DNA from 4 places in the Mesorhizobium sp. M0833 genome. Region 4 is predicted to be linked to each of the others. Evidence: predicted binding sites of a transcription regulator. Region 4 holds the regulator's gene; each other region holds the start of a gene.

Region 1 (4,542 bases), on a different contig from region 4:
CAACGCAAGGGCGATGCGCCTCGATCATCGCCAGCACCGCCGCAAGGTGGCCTTGCGCGCGCTTCAGGCGCTTTATGATGGAAGGATGCGAAGCGTGGAGGTGATCTGACATGCCTCAGCATATCCTTCCCGGGAGGATACGCGTCAAGCTCTAAGTCAGTTGTGCAATTTCCGGAGAGGCTTCACCTTGAACATTGCTTGGCCTATGCCTTCCCCATGAAGAAGCTTGCTCGTTTTCTCGGCCTGCTGGTCGTTGCAGCAGTCCTTGCGGTGGCGCTGGGCACGCTGCTGCCGCGCCCGCTCTGGCCGGCGGCCGCTGCCGATCCGATCGGCGCAAGCCACCGCATCGTGGTGCTGAAAAATCCGATCCACACCGACATCGCCATCCCGGTCGACGACGATGTGCGCCGGCGCTTCCACTTCCTGGTCGATGCCGGCATTCCGGCCGACATGGCGGAGGTCCGCTACATCGTCTTCGGCTGGGGCGGCCGCGCCTTCTATCTCGAGACGCCGACCTGGTCGGAACTGAAGGCAGTGTCGGTGATGAAGGCGCTGACCGTCGATGCCTCGGTGATGCATGTCGACGTTTCAGGCGAGATCGCCGAGCCGCATCCCGACGTCGCCGGCTTCGACGTAAGTGAGGAACGCTTTGCGGCGCTGCTCGATTTCATTGCAGCGAGCTTTCAGCAGGGACCGAACGGGGCCATGCCGATCGAGAATGCGGCCTATTCCCGTTTCGATCGTTTCTTCGAAGCCAATGGCCATTTCAACGCGCTGGTCGGCTGCAACACCTGGGCGGCGGCGGCACTGCGCACCGCCGGCCTGCGCACCGGCTGGTGGAACCCGCTGCCGGCCTCGCTTAGCCTGTCGATGCGGCTTTACAATTGACAAGGCTCCGATGACTTAGGACCGCCGAGCGTCCGCCCGCCAGCCATAGAGCCAGTCCAGATCAGCGGCGAGTTTTTCGGGTGAGCGCATCGCCAGGAACAGGTTGCGGGCCATCGCCACCGGCCCGGCCGCATGCCAGGCGAGGCGGTTGAGGGCGCCGCGGCGGGCGACCTGGGATACGCGCGGCCGCCGCGCCTGTTCCCAGGCGACAAGCGCGCTGCTGAGGTCGGCAGGCGAGCTGGCAACGAAACCGGCAAGGGTTACCGCGTCTTCGATCGCCATCGCCGCGCCCTGTGCGGCAAACGGCGTCATCGCATGCGCCGCATCGCCGATCAGCGCGATGCCCTGCGGCGTCGTCCACCGCCGCTGCTCGACGGTATGGATCGGCCATGCCGTCCATGGCGCGGCCTCGCTCGCCAGACGGACCAGCGCCGGCGCGGTACCGCGCATGGCGCTGGCGAGGATGGCGGGGTCGGCATGCCCCGACCAGCTCTCGGCGATGCGCTCGCCCTTGGTGAAGGCCGCGAGGTTGAAGACCGCGCCACGGCTGACCGGATAGGCGACCATATGGAAGCCTGGATAGAGGAATGTGGTAACGCAATCCGGCGCACCGATCACCCTGAAGGCTTGTCCGGCGAGGCTGTCCGCGGCCACCGTTGCGCGCCAGGCCAGCTCGCCCGAGAAGCGGATTCTCCGGAAATCGGCCCCCTCGCGGGCGAGCGTTTCTCGCACCGACGACCAGACGCCATCGGCTCCGACCAGCAACGATGCTTCGGCTTCGATGGTCGTGCCGGCAACGACTGTTGCGGTGATGCCATTCGGTCCGGTTGCGACGCCGCCGACGCGGGCACCGGTGACAAGCTCGACCTTGGACCGCTCGGCTATCCGCTCCATCAGCGCTGACTGCAGGTCCGCGCGGTGGGCGACGAGATAGGGTGCTCCCCAGCGCGTTTCAGCCACATGGCCAAGCGGTACGCGCGCCAGCTCGCGCAGCGTGACGGCATCCTTCAGCACGACCGCCTCCGGCCGCACCGCCGTCGGCAGCAGCCGATCGAGTACGCCGAATTGTCGAAGGATGCGTGTCGCGTTGGGTGAAAGCTGGATGCCGGCGCCGGCAGCCTCGAGGTGCTGCGCCTGTTCGAACAGTTTTATCCGATAGCCGCGCTCGGCAAAGGCCAGTGCCGTCGTCAGCCCGGCGACGCCCGCCCCGGCGATGACCACCAGCCGGCACTGCGTTTCTCGCATCAGGCTTGTCGCGGAAGAATCAGGCGGCCTGGTCGATATAGAGGCAGCCCGGCGGCTGCGTTTCCAATGCCTTCAGCTTGGGCGAATAGCGATAGAGCGTCGAGCAATAGGGGCAGACTTTTTCATTGTCGTCGCCCATATCGAGAAATACATGCGGGTGGTCGAAAGGCGGATTGGCGCCGGTGCACATGAATTCCTTGACGCCGATGTCGATTGCCGGATAGCCCGCATCGTTCTGGAAATGGGGAATGGAACCGCCTGCCATCGTCGTCTCCTGATCTTGTCGATTGCATCTGGATCATAACCCATCTCTTTGCAAGATCGATGAAATGAAACTGTCGCAAAAGCCTGTCAGAGGATAAGTTGAGCCGGTTAAGGCTGTGGTCGTCAAACGGTGTGGGAAGAGCGGAAACCATGAACGAACTGAAGCCGGTCCAGAACGAATTCATCAGTGTCGAGGCCGCGAGCCGCGAAGGCGGCAATCCCGACCGCTTCGTCAACCGCGAGTTTTCCTGGCTGCAATTCAACCGGCGCGTGCTCGAAGAATCGCTGAACGCCAATCATCCGCTGCTCGAGCGCGTTCGCTTCCTGTCGATATCGGCAGCCAATCTCGACGAGTTCTTCATGGTCCGCGTCGCCGGTCTTGCCGGCCAGGTGCGCGAGGGCATCGTGCTGAAGAGCCCGGATGGGCGTACTCCCGAGCAGCAGCTCGAACAATTGCTGCGCGAGGTCGAGCGCCTGCAGGAGGACCAGCAGAACAGCCTTTCGGCGCTGATGCTGCTGCTCGACAAACAAGGCATCGAAAGCATCACCCGCGATGCGCTGACCAAGGACGAGAAGACCTGGCTCGAGGACCATTTCCAGGAGCAGGTATTTCCGGTCCTGACCCCGCTGTCGATCGACCCGGCGCATCCGTTTCCGTTCATTCCCAATCTCGGTTTCTCGATGGCGCTGCAATTGCGCCATCGCAAGAACGGCGAGGAAATGAGCGCGCTTCTGCGCCTGCCGGTGGCGCTGAGGCGCTTCATCCGTTTGCCGGATCGCAAGCATCATGTCCGCTTCATTCCACTCGAAGAGGCGGTCAGTCTCTATATCGGCAAGCTGTTCCCCGGCTATGAGGTCAAGGGCTCCGGCACGTTCCGCATCATCCGCGACAGCGATATCGAGGTCGAGGAAGAATCAGAGGATCTGGTGCGGCTGTTCGAGACGGCGCTGAAGCGGCGGCGCCGCGGCTCGGTCATCCGCATCGAGTTCGACAGGTCGATGCCGGCCGAATTGCGCGATTTCGTCGCCGGCGAGCTTGGCGTCTCGGCAAGCCGCATCAGCGTGCTCACCGGTCCGCTGGCGCTCAGCCAGATTTCGGAGATCGTCGCCGTCGCCCGCGACGATCTGAAGTTCACGCCTTACAATCCGCGCTTTCCCGAGCGCATCCGCGAGCATGGCGGCGACTGTTTTGCCGCGATCCGCGAGAAGGACATCATCGTCCACCACCCTTACGAATCCTTCGACGTGGTGGTGCAGTTTCTGCGCCAGGCAATGGCCGACCCGGAAGTGGTGGCGATCAAGCAGACGCTCTACCGCACCTCCAACGACAGCCCGATCGTACGCGCGTTGGTCGACGCCGCCGAGGCCGGCAAGTCGGTGACGGCGCTGGTCGAGCTCAAGGCGCGTTTCGACGAGGAGGCCAACATCCGTTGGGCCCGCGACCTCGAGCGCGCCGGCGTCCAGGTCGTTTTCGGCTTTCTCGAACTGAAGACCCACGCAAAGATGTCGCTGGTCGTGCGGCGCGAGGATGGCAGGCTGCGCAATTATGTGCATCTCGGCACCGGCAACTACCACCCGGTCACGGCACGCATCTACACCGACCTGTCCTTCTTCACCACCGACCCGACAATCGCGCGCGATGTCGCCCAGTTGTTCAACTTCATCACCGGCTATGCCGAGCCGGCCGAGCAGATGCGGCTGGCCATCTCGCCGTTCACGCTGCGCGACCGCATCCTCCAGCACATTTCGGACGAGATCAGCCACGCGCTGGAGGGCAGACCGGCCCGCATCTGGATGAAGATGAATGCCTTGGTCGACCCGATCGTCATCGATGCGCTCTACGATGCCAGCCGCGCCGGCGTCGAGATCGATCTCGTCGTGCGCGGCATCTGCTGCCTGAGACCGCAGGTGCCCGGCCTGTCGGAGAACATCAGGGTGAAGTCGATCGTCGGCCGCTTCCTCGAGCACAGCCGCATCTACTGCTTCGGCAACGGCCACGGCCTGCCCTCGGACGGGGCGATCGTCTACATCTCCTCGGCCGATTTGATGCCGCGCAATCTCGACCGCCGCGTCGAGACCATGGTGCCGATCACCAATCCAACTGTGCATGAGCAGGTGCTCGGCCAGATCATGCTCGGCAACATC
Region 2 (4,542 bases), 260 kb from region 4:
TCGATGGGCTGGCGCTCGAGCCCGCGGAAGGCGAGGATCTTCGAAATGCGGCCGGTTTCGACCTGGGTGCCGTCATGGTGCAGCACCTTGACCGCCTGGTTGGATTTCAGCGTGCCGGATTCGATACGGCCGGTGATGATGCGGCCGAGGAACGGATTGGCTTCCAGGATGGTGCCGATCATGCGGAACGGGCCGGGATGAACGGTCGGCGCCGGCACGTGCTTGATGACGAGGTCGAACAGCGGCGCCAGAGCCTGGTCCTTCGGGCCTTCGGGGTTTTCCGAGACCCAGCCGTCGCGGCCTGAACCGTAAAGGATAGGAAAGTCGAGCTGCTCGTCGGTGGCATCAAGTGCTGCAAAAAGGTCGAACACCTCGTTGACCACTTCGACATGGCGGGCATCCGGCCGGTCGATCTTGTTGATGACGACGATCGGCTTCAGTCCAACCTTGAGCGCCTTGCCCACGACGAATTTGGTCTGCGGCATCGGGCCCTCGGCGGCGTCGACCAGCACGATGGCCGAATCCACCATCGACAGGATGCGCTCGACCTCGCCGCCGAAATCGGCGTGGCCGGGCGTGTCGACGATGTTGATGCGGGTATCCTTCCAGTCGACCGAGGTCGCCTTGGCCAGGATGGTGATGCCGCGTTCCTTTTCAAGATCGTTTGAATCCATGGCGCGCTCGGCGACGCGCTGGTTGTCGCGGAACGAGCCGGACTGTTTCAGGAGCTGGTCGACGAGGGTGGTTTTTCCATGGTCGACGTGCGCGATGATCGCGATATTGCGGATTTTCATGTTTCGGTCTCGGGAGCGTTGCAGGCAGCAGGCCAAAAGGCGCTGCCTCTTTCGGTTGGGCGGCTCATACAGGGTTTTTCGCATTTGCGAAAGAGGAGGCGAGCCACCAAATAAAGTCACCAAATCTTAAATGTCTTGGTGTGAAGTGGAATTATTAACCAAGGCGGAACCTTTCGTGGTCCGGACAGTTCGAATTTCATGATCGAGACAGGCATCAAACTCCGGCCGATTTTGGCATGTACCGCGCTCGCCGTCCTCCTCGCGGCAAGCGCGGCGCAATCGGCCGCGCCGTCCAAGGAGACGCGGTCTGCTCTGCCGTCCGACAAGCGCTCGGCAGAGCAGCTTTTTGCCGATGCTCCGGACGGAGTCGACCCGGTGGTGACCGGACCGGTCAGCACCGCCTTCAAACAAAGGCAAAAAAACGCCGGATGCGACAGCGCCGTCTGGCCCAATATTCCCGTCGTCTGCTATCCCGATTGATGCACATCCACCTTCGGGGTGGTCCTAAAGGCAATCTCACGCCGACCGCACCGGATCGAGCGTGACCTTGTAGAGTTCGCTGTCGTCGCGATCCATCAGCCGCACCGTCAACTGCTCGGTGGCTCCATCGATGTCGACGAGCCCGAAGAACTGCAGGCCGGCCGACGGCGGCAGGTTCTGACCCTGTTCGGCGGTCGGTGCCTTGATGAACCTCAGCTCCGGGCCGAAAGTCATGTCGAAAGCATTCGGTCCGAACGTGCCGGCGTGGATCGGACCCGAAACGAATTCCCAGAACGGATTGAAGTCCTGGAACTGCGCCTTGTCCGGATTGTAATAATGCGCGGCTGTGTAATGCACGTCTGCGGTTAGCCAGACGGTATTGCTGATCCCCGCGTTCTTTATATAGCGAAGGAGGTCGGCAATTTCCAGCTCGCGCCCCTTGGCCGCGCCATTGTCGCCATTGCTGATTGCCTCGGCCCCGACCTTCATGGTGCCGTCGTTCCAGACGACGAGGCCGAGCGGCATGTCGGCGGCGATGATTTTCCAGGTTGCATTGGAATTCGCCAGCTCGCGCTTCAGCCATTTCGTCTGTTGTTCGCCGAGGATGCGTGATTGCGGCGTCATCGTCTCCTGCATATTCGGACCGTTGGGGCCGCGATAGGAACGCATGTCGAGGAAGAACACATCGAGCAGCGGCCCATAGGCGATTTTGCGGTAGACACGGCCGGGCTCAGACGGCTCGTAGCGGATCGTCGTCATTTCGTGAAAGGCGCGCGCCGCGCGTGCCGCCAGTACATGGATGGATTTTTCGGTGTAGCGGTCGTCGGCGCTCAGATCCTTCGAATCCGACCAGTTGTTCACCACCTCGTGGTCGTCCCACTGGTAGAACGTCGGGCAGATGGCGTTCAGCGCCAGCACGTTCCTGTCCATCAAATTGTATTTCCACTGACCCCGGTATTCATCCAGCGTCTCGGCAACCTTGCGTTTTTCGTCGATCAGCACGGTGTTCTTCCACTTGCCGCCGCCGGGCAGGTCGACCTCGTCCTTCATCGCGCCGTCGGCATAGATCGTATCGCCCGAATGCAGGAAGAAGTCCGGCGTGTGCTTGGCGATCGTGGCGTAGGTCTTCATGCCGGTGTCGTCGATGCCCCAGCCCTGGCCGGCGGTGTCGCCCGACCAAGCGAAACGAATGTCGCGCTTCGAGGCAGGTGCCGTGCGGAAGCGGCCGACGATCGGCTCGGAAACGGCGTTGATATCGGAAAGATCGGCCGCGACCATGCGGTAGAAGATGTCCTGGTCGGAGGCGAGATCGGTAAGCAGCCGCTTCACCGTATAGTCGCTGGCCGGCGAGCTATCGAGCGGCGCCAGGCGGACGGCATTGGCGAAGCTCTCCGTCGACGACACTTCGAACATGACGCGCGACGGCCGGTCCGTGCGCGCCCAGACCATGCCGCTGGTCGCGTCGACGTCGCCGGATTGGATCCCGTGGGTAAAGGCCGGGCGCTGATTGGCGCGCGAGTAATAGGGAAGCGCGAGGCCCGACGCGCCGACCAGGCCAACGGCGCTGGCCGACGTGACGAAAGCGCGCCGCGTCATCGAAATCTTGTTCATGGCTGTCTCCTGGATGGCGTTGAACGTCGCCGCCAAGCTCCAGCTTCAATGTTTCAGGCACATTTCGAAACGATGAAGGTTTGATAACAGTGAACAGGCGGGCGATCTCCCCCCTTGAGGGGGAAATGTCGCCGCAGGCGACAGAGGGCGTCGCCTCGCGTGGAGCGCCGGCTTCCTGCGTCTGCGATAAGAGGCCGAGCCCAGCCGAACCGACCCCCTCTGGCCGCTTCGAGGCCATCTCCCCCTCAACGGGGGAGATTAGCACTCAACTGTGCACCCTAAGCCGCCTGCGGTTCCGGCTCGAAGGCCGGGCGGCTGGTGTTGATCAGCAGCGAGATGCAGGCGGCGGCTATTGCCGTCATACCGGCGATCAGGAAGGCAAGCTCGTAATTGCCTTGCAGCTCGCGCATAGTGCCGCCGAAGAAGGCCGCTGTCGCGGCGCCAACCTGATGGCCGGCGACGATCCAGCCGAAGACGATCGGTCCGCTGCGGTCGCCGAACGCCTCGTTGGAAAGCCTCAGCGTCGGCGGCACCGTGGCGATCCAGTCCAGTCCGTAAAACACGGCGAAGATGATCAGGCTGGTTGCCGAAAAGCCGGAATAGGGCAGATAGATCAACGACAGGCCGCGGATGCCGTAATAGACGCCGAGCAGCTTGCGCGGGTCGAAACGGTCGGTGAGCCAGCCTGATAGCGTCGTGCCGATCAGGTCGAAAATGCCCATCATCGACAGCAGGCCGGCGGCTTGCACTTCGCCTATGCCCATGTCGCCGCAAAAGGCGATCAGGTGCGTGCCGACCAGCCCGTTGGTGGTGAAGCCGCAGACGAAGAAAGTGGCGAACAGATACCAGAACACGCGCGTGCCGGCGGCGCGGCGCAGCGTGCTCAGCGTATGCGAAAGGAAATTGCCTTGCGCGGCCGGCGGCGCCGGCGGCACGTCGTCGGCATCGGCGCCATAGCGGACCATGCCGATCGAGGCCGGGCGCTCCGGCACCAGCATATAGACCAGCGGCACCAGGCAGGCGGTGGCCACGGCAATGGCGATGGCGACCGGCTTCCAGCCGCCTGACTGGGCGAGCGAGGCGAGCAACGGCAGGAAGACCAGCAGCCCGGTGGCGCTGGACGCCGACATCAGTCCCATCACCAGGCCGCGATTGGTCTTGAACCAGCGGTTGACGATGGTTGCGCCGAGCACGGTGGCGACGGCGCCCGAGCTGACGCCGGAAAACACGCCCCAGGTGAGGAGCAGATGCCACGGCTTGGTCATCAACAGGCTGAGCGCGGTCGATCCCGACATCAAAAGCAGCGCGGCAAGCAAGGTGCGGCGCAGCCCAATCCGCTCCATCAGCGCCGCGGCAAACGGCCCGGTCAGGCCATAGAGGAAGATGCCAGTGGCAGCGGCCAGCGAGACGACGTCGCGCCGCCAGCCGAAACTGTTCTCCAGCGGCAGCATCATGACTGCCGGCGCCGAACGCAGGCCCGCTGCGATCAGCAGGCAAAGGAAGATGACGGCGACCACGACGAAAGCGTAGCGCTGGCCAAACGGGCGGGATTGAGCTATCATGTTACTGACCGGTACGTTGCAGGAGCGCGAAACATACGTACCGACCGGTAACATTGTCAACCAGCTAATCGGTACACCAGACATGAAAAGCATTG
Region 3 (4,542 bases), on a different contig from region 4:
TGTGGATCGCCATGTCGAGCAGCAGCACATGACGCATCTCCTCGCGAAAGCCGCCGAAATGCGGCGCGACGAAGAACTCGGCATGGATGCTGGTTGGCGCACCAATGGCGCCGGAATCGAGAAAGCGCCGGATGCGCCTGACATTGGCGACATAGCGGCGGTTCTGGACGACGGCATGGATACGCCCGGCGCTGCGGGCGGCCTCGACGATGGCACGCGCATTGTCCGGGCTGTCGGCGAGTGGCTTTTCGGTCAGCAGGTGGCAATTATGGGCAAAGGCGGAAAGCGCGACCTCGCGGCGAGCGGCGGGAACCACCACGTCGAATACCGCGTCGGGCCTGGTCTGGTCGAGCACGGCGTCGAGGTCGGTTCCAATGATGGCGCTCGAAAGCTCGTATTCGCGCGCCCTCGCCCGCGCCCGTTCGACATCGATATCGACCAGGCCGACAATGGCGAGCCCGTCGATCTGCCTGGCTGCATCGAGCCATGCCTTGCTCATGGCGCCGCAGCCGACCAGGACGACATTGATCATCCAGTGCTCCTCCCTCTCGGCCCCTCCAGACCGATCGTCACGGCGTTCACGGCAGGGCCGTGAATGTTTTCCGTAAACGTTTACGAGAACACACCCGATGGCGTAGAATGTCAATCGGCCGATAGCGAAAAACGTGATGCCGGCTTGGCCTGAACAGCAGCCGGTGCTAGCCAAGCAAGGGGGAGAACTGTCCTTTGGCGTCCAGCATTCACGACCTTGCGCGTCACCTGAACATTTCGATCGGCACGGTGTCGCGCGCGCTCAACGGCCGCGCCGACGTCAACGCCGACACACGCCAGCGCGTGCTCGATGCGGCCAAGAAGCTGAATTATTCGCCGAACCAGTCCGGCCGCAGTTTGCGGCGCGGCGCCACCCATTCGATCGCCTTCATGCTGCAGCCGCATCCGGGCGATCAGGAATATGGCGAGCCGTTCTTCATTCCGTTCCTGACCGGGTTGCAGGCCAAGCTCGCCGAAAGCGGACTCGACCTGATCGTGGTGATGGGCGCGCCGGGCGACTATCAGCAGGAGCGCCTGCGCCGTGTCGTCGAGACCCGGCGGGCCGATGCGGTGGTGCTGGCCTGGACGCGGCGCGAGGACGAGCGCATCGACTATCTGACCCAGGCCGGTTTCCCGTTCGCGACGCTCGGCCGCAGCCGCTCCGGCGGCGATGCCTACCCCTCGCTCGACCTCGACTTCGAAAAAGCCGGTGCTGACGCGGTCGATCGTCTTGTCGCGCGCGGTCACCGCCGCATCGCGGCCATCCGCCCGTCGCTCGATCTCAATTTCGGCTATCTGTTCCTCGCCGGCTATCGCAAGGCGTTGCGGCGGCACGGCATCGAATTCGACCCCGAGTTGATCGCCGACGGCTTCATCAACGAGGCAGGCGGCTACGCGGTGACGCCGAAGGTCATGCGCTCCAAGGACCCGCCGACCGCCATCATCTTCAACAATGACGCGATGGCGCTTGGCGGCTGCAAGGCTTTGGCCGAGGCGGGCATCAAGCCCGGCCACGACATCGCGGTGATCGTCATCGTCGACACCCCGCTCTGCCGCTATTTTTCGCCGGCGCTGACCGGCTTCCGCCCGGCGCTTGAGCCGATGGGCGAGCGGCTGGCCGAAATGCTGCTGGCATCGATCCCGGCTTACGCCGGCGCCGAAGGCGCACGCATCATCCGTGAAGTCTGGCCGCTGCAGCTGATCGCGCGCGACAGCGATTGAGCGCGGCACTTCCCTTCTCCCCTTGGGGAGAAGGTGGCCGAGCCCACGGGTCTTGCCTTCGGCAAGCCAGAGGACAGGCTCAGCTCGGTCGGATGAGGGTGCTCCAGCTCGGCACCGAGGCACTCCGTCCAGCACCCCTCTTCCGTCTCGGCGCTGCGCGCCGATCCACCTGCTCCCACAAGGGACGAAGGAACAAGCGCCCTCTGTCACGCAAGTATCATGTTCGCGTCCTAGACCTTTTTCGGAAAGCGCTGGCGGCATGTCGATGCGACGCCCGCTTCGGCTGTTTTGTCACAAAGAGGATTTCCATGAAAAACCTGCACCGAAACGCGTCCCTCGCGGTCGCGCTGGCGATGTTCACCGCCTTGACTCCGGCCTTGGCTGAAAACGCAGCGACCGTCGGCGGCGTCAGCTTCGTCAACAAGGGCCTGGTCGGTGTCGGTCGCATCCCGGCCAGCCAAAGGGACAAGTTCGGCGAGACGTTTGGCTCCGGCTCGGGCATGGCGATCGACGCTGCCGGCTGGACGCATGGCGCCGATGGCTATAAGGGCTCGCTGTGGCTGCTGCCGGATCGTGGCTACAATGTCGTCGGCACCACCGATTACCGTCCGCGCATCAACACGATTGCCATCGAATTCGCCCCGATCGCACCGGGTGCGGCACCAGCCGCCGGCCAGGAACAGTCGGGCCTCAAGGCAACCCTTGCCGACACCATGCTTTTGACCGACGACAAGGGCGCCGACGCAACCGGCCTCGATCCGCTCAACGGCGTGCGCGCCGCGACCGACGACATGCCGATCCTGCCCGAAGCCAACGGCAAGCTCGCGCTCGATAACGAGGCGATCGTGCGGCTGCCCGACGGCACCATGTTCATCTCGGACGAATATGGTCCGAACATCTACCACTTCTCCGCCGATGGGCGTCTGATGTCGGCAACGCAGTCGCCGGCGGCGCTTGTCCCGATGCGTCATGGAACGCCGAACTTCGCGTCCAACAATCCGGGACCGGGCGCGGCAGACCCAGATCCGACGGATCCCGAAACCGGCCGTCAGAACAACCAGGGCCTCGAAGGCATGGCACTGACGCCGGACGGGAAGTTCCTGATCGCTGTGCTGCAATCGGCCCCCAGACAGGATGGCGGCGATTCCGCTTCGACGCGCCAGAACACGCGCGCGCTGGTCTACGATGCCTCGGATCCGGCCCAACTCAAGCTTGCGCATGAATATGTTGTGCCGCTGCCGGTGTTCACCGATGCCAAGGGCAAGACCAAGATTGCCGCGCAGAGCGAAATCGTGGCTCTGTCGGACAAGACCTTCCTGATGCTGGCGCGCGACAGCGGCAACGGCCAGGGGGTGAAGGGCGACACCTCGCTCTATCGCGAGATCAGCGTCGTCGATGTGTCGGCGGCAACCGACATCGCCGGCACCGAGTTCGACAAGGACAAGCCGGTTGCGCCCAAAGGTGAGCTCGATCCCTCGCTGACGCCGGCCAAGCTGACGCCGTTCATCGACATCAACGACAAGACCGAGCTCGGCCGCTTCGGGCTGCACAATGGCGCGCCCAATGACCGCAACAACCTTTCGGAGAAGTGGGAGGCGATGTCGGTGGTGAGCGTCCTCGATCCAACACGGCCCGACGACTATTTCCTGTTCGTCGCCAACGACAATGACTTTCTCACCCAGGACGGCTTCCAGGTCGGCGCGGCCTACAAGGCCGAAGATGGCGCCGATGTCGACACGATGTTCCTGGTCTATCAGGTCACGCTTCCAGGCCTCGCCGGGAAGTAGCGACACCCCCAGGCAGGGGGGCGCCCCGACCGCGTCCGCCTGCCTGGCACGATCGAACGGTCGGGCCCTTCAGTTGCGGCTCGCCGGCACAAGGATTGTGTTCTAGTGGGTTTGCAAAACCTAAGACTGATGATCCGTCGAAGGCACTTACCTCAACATCTCCGCGTCCTTTGGCACGCCCGCATCGATCGGCTCGGCCGTCCTGTCCGACACGGCGGCGATCTTCCCGGCGGCCGACAGGTTCGGGCGCACGAAGACCGGCGCGACGCCGTCGACGCGGCTGTAGAGGTCGATAATGTCCTGATTCATGAAGCGCACACAGCCGGAGGAAGCGTTCTTCCCGATGGAATCCCACTCCGGCGTGCCGTGCAGCCGGTACATCGTGTCCTTGCCGTCACGGAAGAGATATAGCGCGCGTGCGCCCAGCGGGCTGTGCGGGCCGGGCGGCATGCCGTCCTTGTATTTCGCCAGTTCCGGCCGGCGCTGGATCATCTCCGGCGGCGGCGTCCAGACCGGCCACTTCTTCCTCGCCTGAACCACGGCGCTGCCGGTCCATCCGAAACCGGCCTTGCCGAGGCTGACGCCATAGCGAATTGCCTTGCCGCCGTCGCGCACCAGATAAAGGAAGTGCTCGGAGGTATCGACGACGATCGTGCCGGGTTTTTCTCCGGTCGGATCGGACACGATTTGGCGCACGAATTTCGGATCGACCTTGGCTACCGGGATTGCCGGCAGTTGATAGCCCTCGTCGACGCGCGCCGCATACATACTTGCGGCATCGCCGAAAGCCGGATCGCTTGGCGCCGCGGTCACTGGCGGCGCCGCTACGTCCGTCGTGGTGCACGCCGAAAGAGCCACGGAGGCCGCGCCCAAAGCGGATGCACCAAGAAACGCACGCCGGTTCAGGCGCTCAAAAAACAGCGGAATATCGGACATGAACCCCCGGCTTGCCCATGAGATCTAGGAAAGATGCGGCCCCACGCGTGCAGGATCAATATACGAT
Region 4 (4,542 bases):
CGCGTTGCGTGAAGCCGGTGCCGCGATCGGCGCGCCACGCTGGGTGGTGATCCGTTCGGTCGCCTACCGCGCCGCATTGTCCGGCATCGTCACCGGCATATTGCTGGCGATAGCACGCATTTCTGGCGAGACGGCGCCGCTGCTCTTCACCGCGCTCAACAACCAGTTCTGGAGCAGTAATATCAACGCGCCGATGGCCAGCCTGCCGGTGACCATCTTCCAGTTCGCTCTCAGCCCTTACGAGGAATGGCAGCAACTGGCGTGGACCGGCGCACTCATAATCACCCTGACGGTTCTGGGCTTGAGCATCCTCGCCCGCAGCCTTACCGGACGCAGAGAGGACAGATGACACAGATGTTGTCCCCGGACATGACGATGACCGAAACGGTCACCGAGAAGACGAAGATCGAGGTCAAGAACCTCAACTTCTACTACGGCCAGAGCAAGGCGCTGAAAGACATCAGCCTGTCGCTGCCCGAGCGCAGCGTCACGGCCTTCATCGGCCCTTCGGGTTGCGGGAAATCGACGCTGCTGCGCGTCTTCAACCGCATCTACGAGCTCTACCCGAAACAGACCGCCGAGGGCCAGGTGCTGCTTGACGGCAAGAACATTCTCGACCGGTCGCAGGATCTCAACCTCCTCAGGACAAAGATCGGCATGGTGTTCCAGAAGCCGACGCCGTTCCCGATGTCGATCTACGAGAACATAGCCTTCGGCGTCAGGCTCTACGAGAATCTCGGCAAGTCCGAGATGGACGGCCGCGTCGAGCAAGCGTTGAAGCGGGCCGCGCTGTGGAGCGAGGTCAAGGACAAGCTAAACGCCAGCGGCTTGAGCCTGTCCGGCGGCCAGCAGCAGCGGCTCTGCATTGCCCGCACCGTGGCAGTGAAGCCGGAAGTCATTCTCCTCGACGAACCGGCTTCGGCCCTCGACCCGCTGTCGACGGCCAAGATCGAGGAACTGATCGACGAATTGCAAGCCGACTACACGATCGTCATCGTCACCCACAATATGCAGCAAGCGGCGCGCGTGTCGCGCCAGACCGCCTTCATGTATCTGGGTGAACTGGTCGAGTTCGACCGGACCGAGAAGATATTCACGTCGCCCCGCGAGAAGCGCACGCAGGACTACATCACCGGCCGCTTCGGCTGAGCCGTTCCGATCATGCATATGAGGACAGGACCATGGGCGAACACACAGTCGCTTCTTTCGACGAGGATCTCGAGCAGATCAGCAAGCTGATCCGCGACATGGCCGACCTCGCCGGTTCGATGGTCGGCGGGGCGACCAAGGCCCTGTTGAATTCCGACAACGTGCTGGCGCAACGCGTCGTCTCCGACGACGCCATCATGGATGCGCGTCAACGCGAACTGGACGATCGCGCCATCACCCTGATCGCCAAGCGCCAGCCAATGGCTCACGATCTGCGCCATGTCGTCGGAGCGATCCGCATGGCCGGCGACCTCGAACGCATCGGCGACCTTGCCAAGAATATCGCCAAGCGTGTGAGCGCGGTCGGCCTCAGCGTCACGCCGCGCGACCTATCGCATTCCATCGATGCGATGGCGCAGCTAGTGCTCATCCAGGTGCAGGGCGTCATCGAGGAGTATGCTGCAGGCGATGCGGCCGCCTTGGCCAAGCTGCGCGCCGCCGACGAGCGTATCGACGTCAAATACACGTCCGTGTTCCGCGAGCTGTTAACCTACATGATGGAAGATCCGCGCAACATCACTGCTTGCACGCATCTGCTGTTCTGCGCCAAGAATCTCGAGCGGATCGGCGACCATGTCACCAACATCGCCGAAAATGCGTATTATGTGCTGACCGGCGAACAATTGCCGGTCAATCGTCCGAAGCAGGACGAAACGACAATGTCGGCGCCGGTGACATGATGGGGGTGCCCAGCCGATGATCGCACCACGCATAATGGTGGTGGAGGACGAGGAGCCGTTGGGCGTGCTGCTCCGCTACAATCTCGAATCCGAAGGCTACCAGGTCGAGGTGGTGACACGCGGCGACGAAGCCGAGATCCGTTTGCAGGAGAATGTGCCCGACCTTCTGGTGCTCGACTGGATGATACCGGCGGTTTCCGGCATCGAGCTCTGCCGCCGGTTGCGCGTGCGCCCCGAAACCGAGCGGCTGCCGATCATCATGCTGACCGCGCGCGGCGAGGAGAGCGATCGGGTGCGCGGTCTTTCGACCGGCGCCGACGACTATCTCGTCAAACCGTTTTCGACGCCGGAATTCATGGCCAGGGTCAAGGCGCTGCTGCGGCGCGCCAAGCCGGAAGTGCTGTCCAGCGTGCTGAAGGTCGGCGACATCGTGCTCGATCGCGAATCGCACAGGGTCTATCGCAAGAAGAGCGAGATCCGACTCGGGCCGACCGAATTCCGGCTGCTCGAGTTCATGATGCGGCATCCGGGCCGCGTCTTCTCGCGTAGCCAGTTGCTCGATAATGTCTGGGGCGAGACGATCTATATCGACGAACGCACCGTCGACGTCCATGTCGGGCGGCTGCGCAAAGCCGTCAATAACGGCCGCATGCCGGATGTCATCCGCACCATCCGCGGTGCCGGCTATGCGATCAGGGAAGATTGACCCGCCTGGTCAGGCGACGTTCTTTCTGACGCCGGGCCTCATTTGCGCGCCCGGCGCGAAAATCTCCTGGTCGACGAAGCTTAACGCCCGCATCGCGCAGCCTTCGCGGATCAGCGGCAATTCGTTCGGCTCGGTATCGAAGGAGATCGAGCCCGAGTGCTGGCCGCCGGCGGTCTGGGCGATTGCCTTGCGCAAGGCCGGCTCGATCAGATCGAAGGCAGCGGCACTGGCGCCGACCATCGCGACCGGTGCCGGATCGATCAGCGCGAACAGCGAGCCGAGACCGAAACCCAGCGCTTCGCCGGCCTTGCGGTAGGCCTCGCGTTCCGGCCCATCCTTCTCGCGCGCGCGGGCGGCCAGCGCGCGCATGTCGGCGTCGCTGACGTCGGCGATAGGTTCGCTGTCTTCGCTCATCTGCCTGGCGTTGCGCCAGATGGCATAGTTGCCGGCATAGGCTTCGATGCAGCCGCGCCGCCCGCAACGGCAGAGCGCGCCGCCCGGACGATGGATCATGTGGCCAAATTCGCCGCCCGAGGAATGCGTCCCGGTGAACAGTTCGCCCTTCAGCACAAGCCCCATACCGATGCCATGCGAAAGCAGGATGGCGATGAAGTCGTCGCGATAGCGATCCGGATTGCGCCAGCGCAAAGCCACCGCCATCATATTGCAGTCGTTCTCCACCGTGGCCGGGATGCCGAATTCGTCCTCCAGCATGTCGGCAAAGGCGATGTCCGTCTGCGGCGTGATCGGCGACCACAGCATGGCGCGTGCAGGGGAGTCGGTAATGCCCTGAATCGCCAGGGCGATGCGGGCGACACTGCGGACGTCAAGGTCTGGGTCCTCAAGCCGGCGCCGGACGATGGCCATGCATTCGCGGGTCAGCTCGTCGCGCGGCATGGTCAGCGTGTCCAGCCGGCGCTGTTCCTCGGCGACCACCTGTCCCGCATAGTCGATAATGGCGGCCGACAGGAAATTCAGTGACAACACCACGGTCAGCACCGCCGCCGCTTCCGGGTTGAGGGCGAGGCCGACCTGCGGACGACCGCGTTTCAACGAAACGGGCTCACTTGCCTTGCTCTCGGCGAGGATGCCTTCCCGTATCAGGTCGGAGGAGATCGCCGATATGGTCGAATGACTGAGGCCGGTGGTGGCTGCGATCTCCGTACGCGATGGCTGGCCAGCCCGGCGCACCGCCGAGATCACCATCGCCCGGTTGCGCCGGCGCAAATCGTCGTGGCGGATTCCGACGGACATCGTTTTGCTTTCCTCCCGGTTGCCGCGGCCGCTCATGAACCGGAAGCCGTCGGTAATGTCCGACAAATAGTGTCAGATGCGGCAAATAGTGTCAGATGCAGGTGGCGCTGTCATCGTTTATTCCGACGCTCGAAAAAACTCGCAGAGTCATCAAAATCCATCACAATCGATGTTGACAGCAGCCGGAGATCGGGCCAGTATTTTTTCGAGGCTCGAAAAAATTAGAGCTTCTAAGCTGGTCTTTGAGCCAATTGGTCACGCCGTACGCGGCGCAGGGAGGATATGATGAAGAAATTCACGACCGCCATTCTGGCGGGTGTCGCCATCACGCTGGCGCTGGGGTCGGTGGCGCAGGCGAAAGACAAGGTCATCGGCGTTTCCTGGTCGAACTTCCAGGAAGAGCGCTGGAAGACCGACGAGGCCGCAATGAAGGCGGCCATCGAGGCCGCCGGCGACAAGTATATTTCTGCCGACGCACAGTCCAACCCCGGCAAGCAGCTCACCGACGTCGAGAGCCTGATCTCGCAGGGTGCCAATGCGCTGATCATCCTCGCACAGGATGCCTCGGCCATCGGGCCGGCCGTGCAGAAGGCACTGGACGAAGGCATCCCGGTCGTCGGCTATGACCGGCTGATCGAGAACAAGGACGTGTTCTATCTGACCTTCGACAACAAGGAAGTCGGCCGCATGCAG

What was found. The regulator PhoB, encoded in region 4, activates phosphate uptake and scavenging genes when phosphate is short. The targets are predictions, from matches to a motif close to TGTCATNNANCTGTCAT.
Region 1: NKH98_RS26490 (RNA degradosome polyphosphate kinase) is a predicted target of PhoB. The motif match lies at 2,459-2,475, and genes of this name have one in related genera.
Region 2: NKH98_RS03580 (alkaline phosphatase D family protein) is a predicted target of PhoB. The motif match lies at 2,958-2,974, and genes of this name have one in related genera.
Region 3: NKH98_RS07030 (esterase-like activity of phytase family protein) is a predicted target of PhoB. The motif match lies at 1,957-1,973, and genes of this name have one in related genera.

What each region holds. Positions count from the first base shown of each region.
Region 1 covers NZ_JAMYOQ010000031.1:30,481-35,022, forward strand. The annotation lists gene NKH98_RS26470 (metal-sensing transcriptional repressor) at 1-112, opposite strand, end outside; gene NKH98_RS26475 (TIGR02117 family protein) at 217-888, shown strand; gene NKH98_RS26480 (FAD-dependent monooxygenase) at 904-2,133, opposite strand; gene NKH98_RS26485 (zinc-finger domain-containing protein) at 2,153-2,398, opposite strand; gene NKH98_RS26490 (RNA degradosome polyphosphate kinase) at 2,548-4,542, shown strand, end outside.
Region 2 covers NZ_JAMYOQ010000002.1:291,306-295,847, forward strand. The annotation lists gene typA (translational GTPase TypA) at 1-794, opposite strand, end outside; gene NKH98_RS03575 (hypothetical protein) at 993-1,274, shown strand; gene NKH98_RS03580 (alkaline phosphatase D family protein) at 1,311-2,885, opposite strand; gene NKH98_RS03585 (MFS transporter) at 3,164-4,447, opposite strand; gene NKH98_RS03590 (TetR/AcrR family transcriptional regulator) at 4,530-4,542, shown strand, end outside.
Region 3 covers NZ_JAMYOQ010000004.1:216,492-221,033, forward strand. The annotation lists gene NKH98_RS07020 (Gfo/Idh/MocA family protein) at 1-532, opposite strand, end outside; gene NKH98_RS07025 (LacI family DNA-binding transcriptional regulator) at 727-1,752, shown strand; gene NKH98_RS07030 (esterase-like activity of phytase family protein) at 2,061-3,539, shown strand; gene NKH98_RS07035 (L,D-transpeptidase) at 3,687-4,475, opposite strand.
Region 4 covers NZ_JAMYOQ010000002.1:30,934-35,475, reverse strand. The annotation lists gene pstA (phosphate ABC transporter permease PstA) at 1-349, shown strand, start outside; gene pstB (phosphate ABC transporter ATP-binding protein PstB) at 346-1,149, shown strand; gene phoU (phosphate signaling complex protein PhoU) at 1,182-1,889, shown strand; gene phoB (phosphate regulon transcriptional regulator PhoB) at 1,906-2,595, shown strand; gene NKH98_RS02235 (ROK family protein) at 2,605-3,849, opposite strand; gene xylF (D-xylose ABC transporter substrate-binding protein) at 4,135-4,542, shown strand, end outside.